Geminicoccus roseus DSM 18922: one gene and its partner. The main gene of each other region encodes a partner of the protein of the gene in region 2 in a complex. Links are inferred from orthologs where the notes say so. Each region holds a gene or a part of one and is shown on either strand. Other genes may lie near its edges.

Region 1 (4,004 bases), 2.4 Mb from region 2 along the record:
TGCTCCCGGAAAAACGGCATGCCAAAGGGAGCGGGTAACTACCCACTCACCTCGCATCGGCGCGGTAGTGAACGTGCCGGTAGATACTCGCCCGGCCGGCGAAGTTCAAGGGGTATTGCGTCGACAACCGACGCAGGTGCCGGTTCGCGCCCCTGGAGGGTCTTGCGGCGGATGCATCTTCGTCCGGCCCGGCGGCCGGATCAAGAGGCCGCGCGAAACCGCAGGAAGGTAGCCGGCCGGCCCTCCCGCTCAGCCTTGGCCTGGTAGCGGGTGGGCACATGGTCCGGCGGGGCGATCCGCCAGTCGTCGGCGCGCTCGGCCATCCAGGCGAGCCGCGGCTCGGCCAGGGTGGCGTCGAGCATCCACCGCGCATAGTCGACGATGTCGGTGGCCAGCCGCAACTCGCCGCCCGGCCGCAGCACCCGCGCCATTTCGGGCACGGTCTGGCGGTTGACGATCCGGCGCTTGTTGTGGCGCAGCTTCGGCCAGGGGTCCGGGAACAGCACGTCGATGCGCTCCAGGCAGGCGTCGGGGAGCACGCGCAGCAGGAGCCGGGCGTCGTCGGCCAGGATCCGCACGTTGTCCGTCCCGCTGGCGTCCAGTTCCGCCACCAGCTTGCCGACGCCGTCCATGAACGGCTCGACCCCCAGAAAGCCGAGATGGGGATTGGCTTTGGCCTGCGCCGCCAGATGCTCGCCGCCGCCAAAGCCGATCTCGAGCCGGAAGCCCTGCATCCGCCCAGGGAACAGGCTGGCCGGATCGAGCCGTCCCTGTTCGGGCAGCTCGATCTGCAGGCCGGGCAGGCGCTCTTCCAGGAGCTTGCGGCGGGCGGGCTTCAGCCCGGGCCCCAGCCGCCGGCCCCAGATCTGGCGGCGGACCGGGCCGTCCCCGGTCGCGCCGTCGTCGCGCACGCTCAGAAGGCCCGCTTGAGCTCGTCGACCAGGTTGCGGGCTTCCCAGGAGAAGCCGCCATCCGCCTCGGGCGGGCGGCCGAAATGGCCATAGGCCGCGGTGCGGGCATAGGTCGGCCTGTTCAGGCCGAGATGCTCGCGGATGCCGCGCGGGCTGAGGTTCATCACCTCGTTGAGGACGCGGGCCAGCTTGGACTCGTCCACCTCGCCCGTGCCGAACGTGTCGACATAGATCGAGAGCGGCTTGGACACGCCGATCGCGTAGGAGAGCTGGATCACGCATTTGCGCGCGAGACCCGCCGCCACCACGTTCTTGGCGAGATAGCGGGCGGCATAGGCGGCCGAACGGTCGACCTTGGTCGGATCCTTGCCTGAGAAGGCGCCGCCGCCATGCGGCGCGGCGCCGCCATAGGTGTCGACGATGATCTTGCGGCCGGTCAGGCCGGCATCGCCGTCGGGACCGCCGATCACGAAGTTTCCGGTCGGGTTGACGTAGAACTCGGCTTCCGGCGGGAACCAGCCCTCGGGCAGCACCGACTGCACGTAGGGCCGCACCAGCTCGCGCACGTCGGCGGGCTTCAGGCCCTCGTCATGCTGGGTGGACACCACCACCGAGGTGGCGCCGACCGGCTTGCCGTCGACATAGCGCAGAGTGACCTGGCTCTTCGCGTCCGGCTGGAAGCCCTTGGTGGCGCCGGAATGACGGTCGGCCGCCATGCGGCGCAGGATCTCGTGGGCGTAGTAGATCGGCGCCGGCATCAGTTCCGGGGTCTCGTCCACCGCAAAGCCGAACATGATGCCCTGGTCGCCGGCACCCTCGTCCTTGCTCTCGCCGGCATCGACGCCCTGGGCGATGTCGGGCGACTGCTCGTGCAGGAGCACGTCGACCCGGGCCTTCTCCCAGTGGAAGCCGTCCTGCTCGTAGCCGATCGCGCGGATCGCCTTGCGGGCAGTCTGGGTGATCAGGTCGCTGTCGATCTTGCTGTCGGCCCCTGGGCGGACCTCACCGGCGATCACCACGCGGTTGGTGGTGGCGAGCGTCTCGCACGCCACGCGCGCGAACGGATACTCGGCCAGATAGAGATCGACGATCTCGTCGGAGATCCGGTCGCACACCTTGTCCGGATGTCCCTCGGACACGGATTCGCTGGTGAAAAGATAGTCCTTGGAGGCCATAGCCTGCCCACTCTCCAAAAAACGGGGCCCACCCAGACGCGAGGCATGCACAGGATCCACGCCAGCCCGAAGCGACCCAGGCCATCCTGTGGTCAGGTCGATCGCACGCCATAGTGACGGTGCATGCTTCTGAACGGCGCGGACCTGCGGGTCAAGAAGAGCGGGGGGAGCGCGGCAGCGACCATTCGCCCGCGTTGCGGGCGGGGAACGGTGGCTCGGCGACCGGCCGCTGCTCCGGCAGCTCCGCCAGGGCCCGGGCCACCTCGAACAGGCGCCGGCGAATGACCGGGTCGTCGATCCGGAGAAAGGCGCGCACCAGTTCCAGGGTCTCGCGGTTCTCCACCGGGGAGCGGCCCTGGGGCACAGGTCGCGGTGCTGGCGCATAGCGGAACGCGCTGCGCTCCTCGGAGAGGCCAGATGCCGGCTTGGACGGTCCGGGCGCTTCGTCCATCTCGTCGAAGAACCAGGCGATCGGGGTGTCCAGGATCCGGCTGATCGCGAACAGGCGCGAACTGCCCATCCGGTTGGCGCCGCGCTCGTATTTCTGGATCTGCTGGAAGGTCACCCCCAGCAGTTCGCCCAGCCGCTCCTGGCTCATGCCCACCAGCATGCGGCGGAGCTTGAGTCGCCTGCCCACGTGGATGTCGATCGGGTCCGGATGCTCGACGGTCATGGCGGTCCGCGGTCCGCTCGCTCAGGAGGTGTACCCACGTGAACGATACTCAACGAACAGGCAACCCGCGGCAATAGCAATGATGGCAACCCAACCCCATAGTGAACCAAGTTGGCCGCCCAGGGGTCGCTCGGGCAGGGCGGCCGGCAGCCGGCCGTCGATCACGCCGCGCTCGCCGGTGCCGAGTTCCGCCAGGATGCGGCCATAGCTGTCGGTCACCACCGAGATGCCGGTATTGGCCGCGCGGACCAGCGGAAGGCCCTCCTCGACGCTGCGCATCCTGGCCAGGGCCAGATGCTGCCAGGGGCCGGCGCTGTTGCCGAACCAGGCGTCGTTGGTGATGTTCAGGAGCCACCGGGCGCGGCCCTGGCCATCGGTGGCGCTGGCCGGGAAGGCCACCTCGTAGCAGATCAGCGGGCTGAAGGGCGGGATGCCCGGCAGCTCCACCGTGGTCCGCTCCGGTCCCGCCTGGAAGTCGCCGCGGGCGGCGACCGCCTGGAGGCCCAGCGCGCCCAGGAGCCCGCGCATCGGCAGGTATTCGCCGAAGGGGACCAGATTGACCTTGTCGTAGCGGCTGCTGATCTGTCCCTCCGGATCGATCACGTACACGCTGTTGTGGGCGACCAGCTGGTCCTGCCGGTCGCGGGTGACGTGGTTCGAGCCGGTCACGACATAGCCGCCGGCCTTGGCGGCGAGCCTGGCCAGGTAAGTCCGGGCGACCTCGTCGGCCTCCAGCGAGAAGGGCACCGCGCTTTCCGGCCAGATGATGATCCGGGGCTGGACCGGCGCGTCCTGCTCGGACAGCTCGAGATGGCCCAGGAAGTTCTCCCGCAGCCGGGACGGGTCCCATTTGTGGTTCTGCGCGACGTTCGCCTGGACTAGGCGCAGCTCCAGCCCGGTCGGCTCCGGCAGCGGCACGGACACCCGCCAGGCTCCATAGCCGAAGGCCAGCCCGCCCAGGAGCAGCGGCGCCGCAACCCCGGCGATCCGCAGGCCCGGCCGCCGCTCGAGGAAGGCCAGGGCCACCGCGCCGGCGGCGATGGCGGTGAGCACGGAGAGGGCGGCGGTGCCGGTGAGCGCCACCAGCTGGAGGCTGACCTCGCTGATCGACCAGACCACCGCCAGCGGGTTCCAGGGGAAGCCGACGATGGCGCCGCGCGCCCATTCGCCGACACCCCAGAGGGCCGCCAGGCCCAGCAGCACCGCCAGCGGACGGCGGATGCGGGCAAGGTTCAGGATCAGGGC
Region 2 (12,033 bases):
GGCGGCAACGGGATGGCACCGGGAGCGTCAGGAGCCGGCGCCTGCTGGCGGTGACCCGGGGGCTGCCACGCTCAGGGCCGGCAAGAACAAAGATATCAGCGCTCCCTGGCCTGTACGGAAGCACCCAGCAGACGGGGCAGCCTTCGATCGATGCACGCAAGGCCCAGGCCGATCAAGCTCATACCCAGGAGGTGTCGAGGTAGCAGTGTCTCTCCCAGGAAGAGCGCGCCCAGCAGGATGGCGACGACCGGGATGAGAAAGGTGACCAGCAGCAGATTGGTGGCCCCGGCCACCGCCAGGATCCGGAAATAGAGCACGTAGGCGAGCGCCGTGGACAGGAGCCCCACCGCAAGGACCGCGCCGATCGTCGCCCCCTCCGGCATCGCCAGCCGCCAGGGCTGGTCCACCAGCAGCATGACCGGCAGGAGGATCAGGGTGGAGGTGGTCACTTGGCCGGCAGCCGTGGCCAGTGGCGAGATGCCCATATGGCGGAAGCGGCGCCCAAAGATCCCAGCCAGCGCATAGGAAAGAGCGGCGGCCAGACAGGCCAGTTGGGCCAGGACCTCGGCGCCCACTTCCTGGAGCACATCGAACCCGATCAGCACCGTGGCGCCCACCAGCCCTGCCACGACGCCAGCCAGCTTGAAGATGTTCAGCTTCTCGTCCTGGGTGAGACAGTGGGCGGCCAGGATGGTGAAGACCGGCGTCGTGGCATTCAGGATCGAGGCTAGTCCGCTCGCAATGTGGTGCTGGCCCCAGACGATCAGGGCAAACGGCAGCGCATTGTTGAGCAGCCCCATCAGGCCCAGCGCCGCCCATGTCCCGCCCGCGGTGGGCAACCGGATTCTGAGCAGCCATGCCATTGACAGGAGGGCGGCGGCGGCGATCGCCACGCGCAGCCAGACCAGGGTAAAGGAAGGCAGTTCCCGGACGGCGATGCCGTTGAAGAAGAACGAGCCACCCCACGCCGCTGCCAGGGCGAGCAGCATCGCCCATTCGCGCCCGGTCATTCCTCCGGTCGGCCTGTTCGTCACCTTCGACATTCCCACGCTCCTCCGGCTGGTCCGGCAGGATCGCTTCGAAGGTGCGGCACCGCACTTCGCTTCTTGCTCGGCTATTTGCCCGCCCTACGTCCGAGGGGCGTGTCGCCCTGCCGGTGGCTGGGGGAATTGGAGGATGGCGAGGATCGTCAACTCGAGCCGGCCTCCGCGCGAGCGGGACGTCCTCGGTCGATGGGCAGGGGGCTGCCCAGCCGGGGATCGGGGATGGCTGCCCAGGCGGCGCGGGAAGGAGCGGGCCTGCGACGCCCGCTTGCCCGATCAGTTGACGATGACGTTGCTGGAGGTCAGGTCAGCCAGCACGATGTTCTGGAAAATGATCGACTGCCCGGCGCCGAAGTTCACCACAACATTGGCGCCACTCTGGCTGGCCGCTGCCTTGAATTCATTGAAGCTGGATACGCTCTCGCCGAACACCAGGACGGTGTCGTCGCCCAAGCCGAAATCTGTGATGAGGTCGTTGCCGCCGTTTTCGTATCGCACGAACTCGTCATCGCCGGCTCCGCCGGTGAGCACATCGTCGCCGTCGCCGCCATAGAGCACGTCGTTGCCGGCCTCGCCGACCAGCCGGTCGTTGCCGTCGTCACCGAACAGGCTGTCGTCGTCGGCTCCGCCGAACAGGCGATCATTGCCGACTCCACCATAGAGCCAGTCCTGACCGATCTGGCCGATCAGCGTGTCGTTGCCTTCCTCGCCGAACAAGGTGTCCTCGCCCGGACCACCCACGAGGGTATCGTTGCCCGTCTGGCCGTAGAGATAATCGTCGCCTGCGGCCCCATCGACCCGGTCATTGCCGGCTCCGGCTTCCACGAAGTCGTCGCCGCCATTGCTGTTGATGAACTCGTCCGCGTTCGAGCCCTGGACCTGATCGTCGCCGCTGCCGGTGATGAGGTGCTCGAAGTTGCGCGCGGTGCCGGCGAACGAACCATAGTTCCAGGTGCCAGCAGCCAGATCGACCGCGGTATCGTCAGGCACGAACAGGTTCAGCGTGTCGTAGCCCGCACCGCCGTCGGCGGTATCGTTGCCGCCGCGACGGATGACGATCACTTCGTCCTGTGCCGAGCCGATGATCGAGTCGTCGAAGCGGGAGCCGACGATCACCTCGAAGCTACTGATCTTGTCGATGCCGCCCGTGCCGTCGACTGCGACACCCGCCGCCGCGTTGACCTGGACGGCGCCGTTCTCGCGCTCGTAATCCAGGTAATCCAGCCCGGCACCGCCATCGAGCAGGTCGTTGCCGGCCGAACCGGTGATCCGGTCATCGCCGGCTCCGCCCTCGATGCGGTCGTCGCCAGCCCCGCCGATCAGGTTGTCGTTGCCGTCGTCGCCGATCAGATGATCGTCGCCATCGCCCCCGATCAACAGGTCGTTGCCAGCGAAGCCGCGGATATAGTCGCTACCTCGGCCACCTGGCAGGTAGTCGTTGGCGGTCGTCCCGTTCACGACCTTGCCGGGCGGCACCACATCCTGAGGTCCGCTAGGGCTGTTGGACATCGACTATTCTTCCGATCGGAGGCGCGGATCGTTATTGCCGGGTCACAAGCCCCCAAACGACTTGGGCGGGCATTCATGTCGGGAAGGCAGATCCCGCCTCGCAAAGGCAGGTTGCTCGGCCCGCGCAGCACAGGCTTGCACTGCGAGATCTGCTATCAGGAAGCCCCTGGCCTGCAAAGGGGCCGGAGCATCCACTGGTAGGACATGTGGCAATTTTCCCGGTACCGGCCGATCGCTGCCTGCACGGTTCTTCCCGCGTACCGCGGCATCCGCCGTTTCCGCAGCCGTCGGTCCTCAACGAGCCGGACCGATGGTGATCGACAGCGATCGATGGTCGGAGCCGCTGCCGGCACCGAGGGTCTGATCCAGCACCTTCACGTCCGGGGACACCAGGGCCTGGTCGATCCGGATGCGCAGCGGCTGCGGCAGGAACGAGGGCCAACTCCCTTCGATCCCACCGGCCGGGCGAAGTTGCAGGCCACGAGCGAACGTGCCGACGACCCGCCCCCACGGTACTGCATTGAAGTCACCCATCAGCAGGACGGGCAGGTCCGGCCGGAAGAGGTCGGAACGAAGCAGCGCCTCCACCTGGCGCATCTGCACCTCGAGGCTGTCCGGTGGGATCGGCCGGGCCAGATGAACCGCCACCACGCGCAGCCTGCCATTCCTGCCGTCATCCAGGGTGGCCGCGATACCCCGGGCACCGCTGTGCCGGTCGTGGTAGATCACCTGGTCGTGGACCGGCAGGCGCGAGAACAGGGTGAGATCGCATTCCCTGCGTCCGATACAGGAAATATGGTGGGGATAGCTCCCGGTGAGGCGGGCGAAGCTGCGCCAGCGCGAGGCGCCCGTTTCGGCGAACATCACGAGATCGGCGTCGCTGGACAGGGCGGCGTCCACGGTGGCGACCGCATCGCCCGATCCGGCCCAGGCATTGTGGAAATAGATACGGAGCTGTGGAAACGGGTCCGATGCCGGTTCCTGCCTCGCCACCGCGTATAAAGGCGCCCATCCAGGAAAGACGTGCGGCGTCAGGATCAGGGCGGTCGCCGTCAGCAGAGCCGTGACCACGAGCACGATGTAGCGGCGGCCGGTCAGCACCCCGACCAGCAGGAGCAAGGCGGAAAGAAGGGCGGACTGGACCAGAAAATGGGCGGCCAGCTCGAACTCGGCCGGTCCACCGGGCCAGGCAGCGCCAATCACCGGAGCGGCCGCCACCAGCAGGCAGATAGACAGACAGTAGCGGACGACCCGGTCGGTTCCATGCGGGACCGCCGCGGCGAGGGTGCTGGATGGCGCCGTCATCATGCCTTCGGGGATGGCGAGCCCGCAACACAGCCCAACCGGTTCAATATTTCAACCGGCAAGTGCAGCGCCAGCCGCTCAGCCACCGACGCGGTAGACGGAGTTGCCCTCGTGGCTGCGACCAGAACACCAGGGCCGCGGCAGCGCAGGTGTTGACCTGCGCTCGACCCTCCCCACCTAGAGAAGGCGAAGCTGGCCTGCAGCTGGGCTAGTGGAGCTGGAATTCCGGGCCCTGTCGCCAGGCCTGAGGCTTGATCAGCTCGCTCCGTCCGACGCGCACGCCCACCAGAGGACCCTCGATATTCTTTTCCCAGAAATCGAGGAACTTGAACAACTCCGGATAGCGAGGCGCAATGTCATAATGCTGCCAGATGAAGCTCTGTATCAGGCTGGGGTGGTCAGGCATCCGGTACAGGATTTCAGCGGTGGCGATGCGGTAGCCCCTGAGCTGCAACTCCAGGGGCGAGGGTTCTTTACCGGCCATGGTACATCTGTCCTGGCTCGTTCCCCTACGACCGCCGCAGGGGGCACGAACGGATTGTGGCCGATCCTTGACAGACGTCAAGGAGAAGGCCGAATTCCTGTTCTGTTTCAGATGGTTAGCAGCCAACACCAAAAAGTGCTGCCAGTTTGGCAAACAGCCCCTTGAATCCCTCCTGCAATTTCTCTACCTGACGCAGCGACGTTAGCACTCTCCTCCCGAGAGTGCTGACAACCGCATTCGCTTCAGCATGGAGATCGTAGGCATGGGCTTCCGTCCGCTGCACGACCGCGTGGTCGTTCGTCGTCTCGAGGGTGAAGAGAAGAGCAAGGGCGGGATCATCATCCCGGACACTGCCAAGGAGAAGCCCCAGCAGGGCGAGATCGTGGCGGTCGGCCCGGGTGCGCGCGACGAGAGCGGCAAGGTGAACGCGCTCGACGTCAAGGTCGGCGACAAGGTGCTGTTCGGCAAGTGGTCTGGCACCGAGGTCAAGATCGACGGCGATGACCTGCTGATCATGAAGGAAAGCGACATCCTGGGCATCCTCGACGATGCCGGCTCGATGAAGCAGGCCGCCTGAGCCTCTCCTTCCTGATCCCCATCACCTTATACGGGTAAGAACATCCATGGCTGCCAAAGACGTCAAGTTCTCGACCGATGCGCGCAACAAGATGCTGCGCGGTGTCGAGATCCTCGCCAACGCCGTGAAGGTCACGTTGGGTCCGAAGGGCCGCAATGTGGTCATCGAGAAGAGCTTCGGCGCGCCGCGCATCACCAAGGACGGTGTGACGGTCGCGAAGGAGGTCGAGCTCTCCGACAAGTTCGAGAACATGGGCGCGCAGATGGTGCGCGAAGTGGCCTCGAAGACCAACGACATGGCCGGTGACGGCACCACGACCGCGACCGTGCTCGCCGCCGCCATCGTGCGCGAGGGTGCGAAGTCGGTGGCCGCGGGCATGAACCCGATGGACCTGAAGCGCGGCATCGACCTGGCGGTCGAGACCGTCGTCGCCGACCTGAAGTCCCGGGCGAAGAAGGTGACCACCAGCGAGGAGATCGCTCAGGTCGGCACCATCTCGGCCAATGGCGACACCGAGATCGGCAAGATGCTGGCCGAGGCCATGCAGAAGGTCGGCAACGAGGGCGTGATCACGGTCGAGGAGGCCAAGAGCCTCGACACCGAGCTCGACGTCGTCGAGGGCATGCAGTTCGACCGCGGCTACCTGTCGCCGTACTTTATCACCGACAGCGAGAAGATGCGGGCCACCCTCGAGGAGCCCTACATCCTCATCCACGAGAAGAAGCTGTCGACCCTGCAGCCGCTGCTGCCGGTCCTCGAGGCCGTCGTGCAGTCCGGCCGTCCGCTGCTGATCATCGCCGAGGACGTCGAGGGCGAGGCGCTCGCGACCCTGGTGGTGAACAAGCTGCGTGGTGGCTTGAAGATCGCCGCCGTCAAGGCGCCGGGCTTCGGTGACCGTCGCAAGGCCATGCTCGAGGACATCGCCATCCTGACCGCCGGTCAGGTCGTGTCCGAGGACCTGGGCATCAAGCTCGAGAACGTCACGCTCGAGATGCTCGGCAAGGCCAAGCGCGTGGTGATCAACAAGGAAGACACCACCATCGTCGACGGCTCGGGCGACAAGTCCGAGATCCAGGGCCGCATCTCGCAGATCAAGGCGCAGATCGAGGAGACCACCTCGGACTACGACCGCGAGAAGCTCCAGGAGCGTCTGGCGAAGCTGGCTGGCGGCGTCGCCGTCATCCGCGTCGGCGGTGCCACCGAGGTCGAGGTGAAGGAGCGCAAGGATCGCGTCGACGATGCGATGAATGCGACCCGCGCCGCCGTCGAGGAGGGTGTGGTTCCTGGTGGCGGTACGGCGCTGCTGTATGCGCTCAAGGCGCTGGACAACCTGGCGGCTGGCAACAGCGACCAGAAGGTCGGTGTCGAGATCGTGCGCAAGGCGCTGCAGGCGCCGGCTCGCCAGATCGCGGAGAACGCCGGCGTCGACGGCTCGATCGTGATCGGCAAGATCTTCGAGAGCACCGACACCAGCTTTGGTTTCGACGCCCAGACCCACGAGTACGGTGATCTCGTGAAGAAGGGCATCATCGACCCGGTGAAGGTGGTGCGTCATGCGCTGCAGGATGCGGCCTCGGTCGCCGGCCTGCTCATCACCACCGAGGCGATGATCGCCGAGAAGCCCAAGAAGGACGCCCCGATGCCGGCCGGCGGCCCGGGCGGCGGCATGGGCGACATGGACTTCTGATCGGTTTTACCGGTCGAGTTCAGGGACTGGGCGGCCATGCGTCGCCCGGTCCGAGTGGAGAGGCCCGCGGTGTTCCGCGGGCCTCTTCGCGTTCATCGCAACAGCGGGCGAAGATAGGTGCCGGCCTCGATGGTCACGGCACCTCCCAGTCCCAGCTTGAAGCGCGACAGGCCTGGCGCGCGGTCGGTCGCGATGCCTCCCAGGTCCAGCCAGCCGATCCCCTGCCGCTGCAGCGCCAGCATGCCGCGCCAGAGCAGGAGGCGCATCGCATCGCTTCTCCTCCCTGCCTCGTCGGCATAGCCGATCAGGTAGGTGGCGGAGCCGTGGTGGACCTGCAGCCAGATTCCGGCGACCGGCAGCCCTTCCAGTTCCGCGATCAGGACGAGCCGCTCGCGGCAGCCGGGCGAGAGCTCCGCCATCCGTTGCAGGAACGTGACCGGCAGTGCCCTGTAGCCTTTTGCCTGCCGATGCTCCTCATGACGTGCCGCCAGCCATTCGACCGGCGGTCCCCGATGCACTTCCCGGACCGCCAGGCGCTGCTTCTCGGCGCGACGGAGCTGGTTGCGCCACTTGCCGTCCAGCGCCAGGCGCAGCTCCTGAGGGTCAGGAGGAAGCCTGACCCAGACGGTGCCATAGCCGGTGACCACCGGGCGACAGGCTTCCATTTGCGGGCCGAGATGCTGGGGGCTCCAAAGGAGCAGGCACCGGCCGAAATGCGCGCGGATCGCCCGGAAGATTTCCTCCGGATGCTCAGCCCGATGGGTGCCCGCACCGATCGGGCCGCGGCTTGCCAGGACAACCCGGATTCCGGCCCAGCTCCGCTCGACGACCTGGACGCCCTGTTCCTCTCCGATCGGCAGTCGGGCAACCCGACGTCCCCCTGCGGCTAGAGCCTGGCCGTACACAGCTGATTGCTGCAGCGGCACCCGCCCGCCGGCGCGAGCAAGCCGATCCCAGCCAGCGACATCCAGCATGTAAGATATGCCATTGATGATTTCACCTTCTGGTTGATAATCTCATGGCATGAGGAAGCACAAGCTGTCTCCTGGCATCGATCGCCGCATCCCGTCCCCGCGCCTCACTATCCACGGGGCGCTGATGATCGTGCTCTATGCCGGGACACCTCTGCTGGCCATCGGCGTGCTGCTGGACATGGTCGTGGCGTGGCTGCGGTGACCTGCGGTACCGCGCCCGTGGTGCGCGGCGCTGCCGCCCCTGCTGAGAGAGACGCTGAGGATCGTCAGTTTCTCGCGGCTGCCCAATGCCGCAGCAGGCGCCCATCCTCTCCTTCCACCGGATCGGACCGGGGAACCGGAACCGCTGCGATCCGGTCGCGGGCCTGGGTATCGGCTCCGGCATCTCGGAGAAGATCCACCTCGGCTCCGGAGGGATAGGCGCCGACCACCAGCAGATCCGCCGAAGCGCGAAGGTTCTGGTGGCCGACACCTGCCGGTATCGCCACCGCATCGCCAGCTTGCAATTCGACCTCAGTGCCCGTGGCGCCACCCAGGCGCACCCGCACCGATCCTCGGGCAATCCCCAGGACTTCATGGCTGGTTGAGTGGAAGTGCGGATAATCGAAGATGCCGTTGCGCCAGGACTGGGTCCATCCATTCCGGGCGAACAGCTGCTCGAAAGCTTCTGGCCCTGGAGCAGGGGGCAGCGCCGCCTGCCACCAGATCAAGGGAAGGCCGGGATTGTTGGGGATGGCGCCGGCATCCTTGAACAGAAGAACATGGAAGCCCTCGGTGGTCGGGTGCATGGCTGTTCTCCCTTCGTGGTATCTTCCAGCGGTGCGCCGCAAGGTGTGCCAAGGCCTTGCTCAGCAGGAGCGATCTAGGCTGCATGGACCCTGCTCGCCAGGACCCCCTGGTCGTTGTGCACCGGAAAAGATAGCGTCCGAACCGAGGAATGAAGCATGCCTGTTTCCATGACAGACGGGCGGCGAACCGGAACCAACGGAGTGAACGGGTGAGGATCCTGGCGGTCGGAACTTTGGGGCTCGCACTGGCGGTTGGCGGGTGCGCGCAGGGGCCGGACGGCGCGGCGCAGCCCGGAACCAAGACGGCGACCGGCGCGGTCGCCGGCGCCGTGATCGGCGGCGTGCTCGGCAACATCCTTGGTCATAAAGGGGTGAAGGGCGAGGGCACGGCGATCGGTGCTGCGATCGGCGCCGCCGTGGGCGGCGGCATCGGCTACATGTTCGACAGCCAGGAGCAGCAGTTCCGCAAGGAACTCGCCCAGGAGACGCAGTCCCGCCAGGTGGAGATCCAGCGGGTCCGGCAGGATGCGCTCAAGCTGGTGATGCCGTCCGAGGTGATGTTCCCCTTCGACAGCGCCGTGCTGCAACCGGGCTACGAGCCCACGCTCCAGAAGATCGCCGAGGTCCTGAACGCCTATCCGGAGTCCCGCGCGACGATCACCGGCTTCACCGACAGCCGTGGCTCCGAGAGCTACAATCTTGATCTGTCCAAGCGGCGCGCCGAAGCGGTCCGTACTGCCCTGGTTACCGATGGCGTGCCCGCCGGGCGGCTTACAGCCCAGGGACGTGGCAAGGCAGATCCGGTCGGGGACAACACAACCGAAGCCGGCCGGCAGATGAACCGCCGGGTGGAGATTCTCGTCCAGGGCAATTGACGTCCAGGTCCACAGGGGCGCCGCTCCTGTGGGCCTGCCATGGCTCGGGGCTGATCAACGCCCGCCGGCTATGTATTCGCGCATCGCCTCCGCCTCGAACTGGATCTCGTCGATCCGGTGCTTCACCACGTCGCCGATGCTGATGATGCCGCAGAGCGTGCCGTCCTCGGTCACCACCGGGAGATGGCGGATGCGCCGGTTGGTCATCGTCGCCATGATCGCGCTGACCTCGTCCCGGGCGGAACAGGTCACCACCTCCCGGGTCATCACGCTGGCGACCTGGTCGTCCATCACCTCGGTGCCGCGATCGGCCATCGCCTCGATGATTCCGCGATCCGAGATGATCCCGACGATCCGGGCGCCATCCTGGGAAACCACCAGCGCGCCCACCCGCTCGCCGCGCATGCGGTGAACCGCCTCCACGATCAGGGTGTCGGGCCTGATGGTGCAGACTTCCCTGCCCTTGCCCGCCAGGATCGATTCGACGTTCATCGGACGATCTCCCCGTTCTTGTTCTGCGGCTGGATCGCAGTTTGATCGTGGGAGGCCCTGATGGACAAGACAATTGGCATCGTTGGCGGTGCCGCACCCCGCGGCTCCCGAGATAGGGAGGTCGCTTCGCTCCGGAACCTTATGGTGGGCCAGGGGTACAAGGCTGAGCCTTGATCGTGGGCTGACTTTCTCTGGGAGCATCGATGCTGCACCTGCCGCAGCCGGCGAGCCGAGGATCGGGACGCGCCCACCGGGTATTCCATCCGCTGGGCGGGGCCGACCTTGCGACCTTGTGCGCGGTGCTGATCCGGAGCGGCGGCGTTCCGCTGGGCCGCCTGCACGTTCCGCTGCTGGCGCTGGCCTCGGCCCTGACGCGCCTGCCGTTCACCCTCCTGGAAGCGGCGGGGAGCAGGTTGTTCCTCAGATCGCACGACCTGCCGGCGCCGATCTTCGTGGTGGGGTACTGGCGCAGCGGTACGACCCATCTGAGCAACGTGCTGAGCCGCCACGACGGCTTCGGAATCCTGCCGCCGATCTGCGTTGGCCTGCCGCACGAAGCCCTTGGCCTCGGCCGGCTGGTGCGGCCATTCATCGAGCAGTTCTATCCTCGGACCCGTCTGATCGATGATGTGCCGCTCGGATCCGAACTGCCGCAGGAAGACGAGCTCGCGATCGCGAACATGTCGGCCTGGTCCTTCTATCATGGAATCTACTTCCCCGATCGTGCGGCCGACTGGATCGGGCGTGGCCTGTTCTTTGACGGAGCCGGCCACGATGACATCGAGCAATGGAAGCGGCTGCTGCATCGCTACGTCGCGAAGATGACCGTGCACCAGGGGAGGCGACCGCTTCTGATCCGCAATCCGGTGCACGGTGCACGGATCGGCCTGCTGCGCTCGATCTGGCCTGATGCGAAGTTCATCCACGTCCACCGCAACCCGTTCGACGTGCATGCATCGGCGGTCCGGATGTTCGCGACGCTGTTCCGCGAACTGGCCATCCAGGACCATGCAATCGATGCCAACGACCTCGTCCTCGCAACCTATCCCCGTCTGATGACGGCACTGCTGGAGGAAGCCGAGAGCCTGGAGGAGGGCAGTTTCTGCTCCGTGCGATTCGAGGATTTTGAGAGGGCGCCCCTGGACGAGTTGCAGCGCATCTTCGCTACATTGCACCTGGACGGGTACGAGACGGCAAAACCTCGCTTCGCATCCTACCTGGACAGCGTACGCGCATACCGGAAGGCACCGCGCAGGTTTGATTCTGGTCAGATCGCCCAGGTACAGGCGCGATGGCAGCCCTTCATCGATCGCTGGAACTATAAAATTCCCGAAATCGCGGCAACATGATGATCCGGCGTCGCACTGTCGACGTATGCGAGTGTTTTGGCCTTAAAGCGGAAGTAGGCGAAAAGTAGAATTCTGTGGATGCTTGAGCAGGATCTAGTCCTGAGTAGCTAAAATTTTTCCCGGCCTGTCCTTGCCTCTTCGTACCTCCGGCTTAGTTCGGCGTTTGAGAGCGGTGGACGGAATGATCCCGGCCTCGTGCACGATCCTGGAGGCTCCGGGCCTGAAGCATGGTGAACAGGGCGAATTTCCATATCGCAGTGATCGGTGCCGGTCCGGGCGGGCTGGCGGCTGCGCTCCTGATCGCTCGAGCCGGGCTGAAGGTCACGCTGTTCGAGAAGGCGGACACGGTGGGCGGCCGGACCCGTACCGTCAGGGCTCCGGGGGGCTACCGGTTCGACCTGGGACCGACCTTCTTTCTTTATCCCCGGGTTCTGCGCGAGATCTTCGCAACCTGCGGCGCCGATCTTGACGCCCTGGTCGACATGCGCCGGCTCGATCCGCTCTACCATCTGGTCTTCGAAAGCGGCGGAGACCTGCGGGCCTCCGCGGACCATGAGCAGCTGCGCCGCGACATCGCCACGCTGTCGCCGGACGATGCCGCCAAGCTGCCGAGCTTCCTGGAGGATAATCGCGCCAAGCTCCAGGCATTCCGTCCCGTGCTGGAACGGCCGTTCACCAGCCTGACCGATTATCTGCATCCCGAGGTGATCGGTGCGCTTGGCAAGCTGCGACCGTTCACTTCGGTGGATGCCGATCTTCGCCGCCACTTTGCCGACCCTAGGGTGCGCCTCGCCTTCTCGTTCCAGAGCAAATATCTGGGCATGTCGCCTTTCCGTTGCCCGAGCCTGTTCACCATCCTGAGCTTTCTCGAGCATGAGCATGGCGTCTTCCATCCGATGGGAGGCTGCGGCGCCGTGTCGGAGGCAATGGCGAAGCTGGCCCGTCGCATG

Evidence for each region.
Region 1: the proteins of groL (region 2) and metK are in contact, whole or in part, in a cryo-EM structure (PDB 8P4O), measured with the Escherichia coli proteins. The link is inferred for Geminicoccus roseus DSM 18922 from one-to-one orthologs.

What each region holds. Positions count from the first base shown.
Region 1 is NZ_KE386572.1:3,796,827-3,800,830, forward strand. Bases 1-2,884 are described here. They hold metK (methionine adenosyltransferase), read right to left. Parts: upstream 2,087-2,884; coding sequence 914-2,086; downstream 1-913. Other genes in these bases: trmB (tRNA (guanosine(46)-N7)-methyltransferase TrmB), read right to left, coding at 201-911; GEMRO_RS30545 (helix-turn-helix domain-containing protein), read right to left, coding at 2,238-2,759; lnt (apolipoprotein N-acyltransferase), read right to left, coding at 2,781-2,884. Outside these bases: more of lnt, read right to left, coding at 2,885-4,004. UniProt on the Escherichia coli protein: Catalyzes the formation of S-adenosylmethionine (AdoMet) from methionine and ATP.
Region 2 is NZ_KE386572.1:1,391,924-1,403,956, reverse strand. Bases 4,428-7,284 are described here. They hold groL (chaperonin GroEL), read left to right. Parts: upstream 4,428-4,964; coding sequence 4,965-6,605; downstream 6,606-7,284. Other genes in these bases: GEMRO_RS33360 (GNAT family N-acetyltransferase), read right to left, coding at 6,698-7,284; groES (co-chaperone GroES), read left to right, coding at 4,604-4,918. Also shown: GEMRO_RS0107790 (DMT family transporter), read right to left, coding at 96-1,043; GEMRO_RS28330 (calcium-binding protein), read right to left, coding at 1,320-2,552; GEMRO_RS0107780 (endonuclease/exonuclease/phosphatase family protein), read right to left, coding at 2,847-3,860; GEMRO_RS0107775 (usg protein), read right to left, coding at 4,066-4,341; more of GEMRO_RS33360, read right to left, coding at 7,285-7,579; GEMRO_RS34140 (hypothetical protein), read left to right, coding at 7,629-7,781; GEMRO_RS33355 (cupin domain-containing protein), read right to left, coding at 7,846-8,367; GEMRO_RS0107745 (OmpA family protein), read left to right, coding at 8,577-9,242; GEMRO_RS0107740 (CBS domain-containing protein), read right to left, coding at 9,297-9,734; GEMRO_RS0107735 (sulfotransferase family protein), read left to right, coding at 9,938-11,083; crtI (phytoene desaturase family protein), read left to right, coding at 11,311-12,033.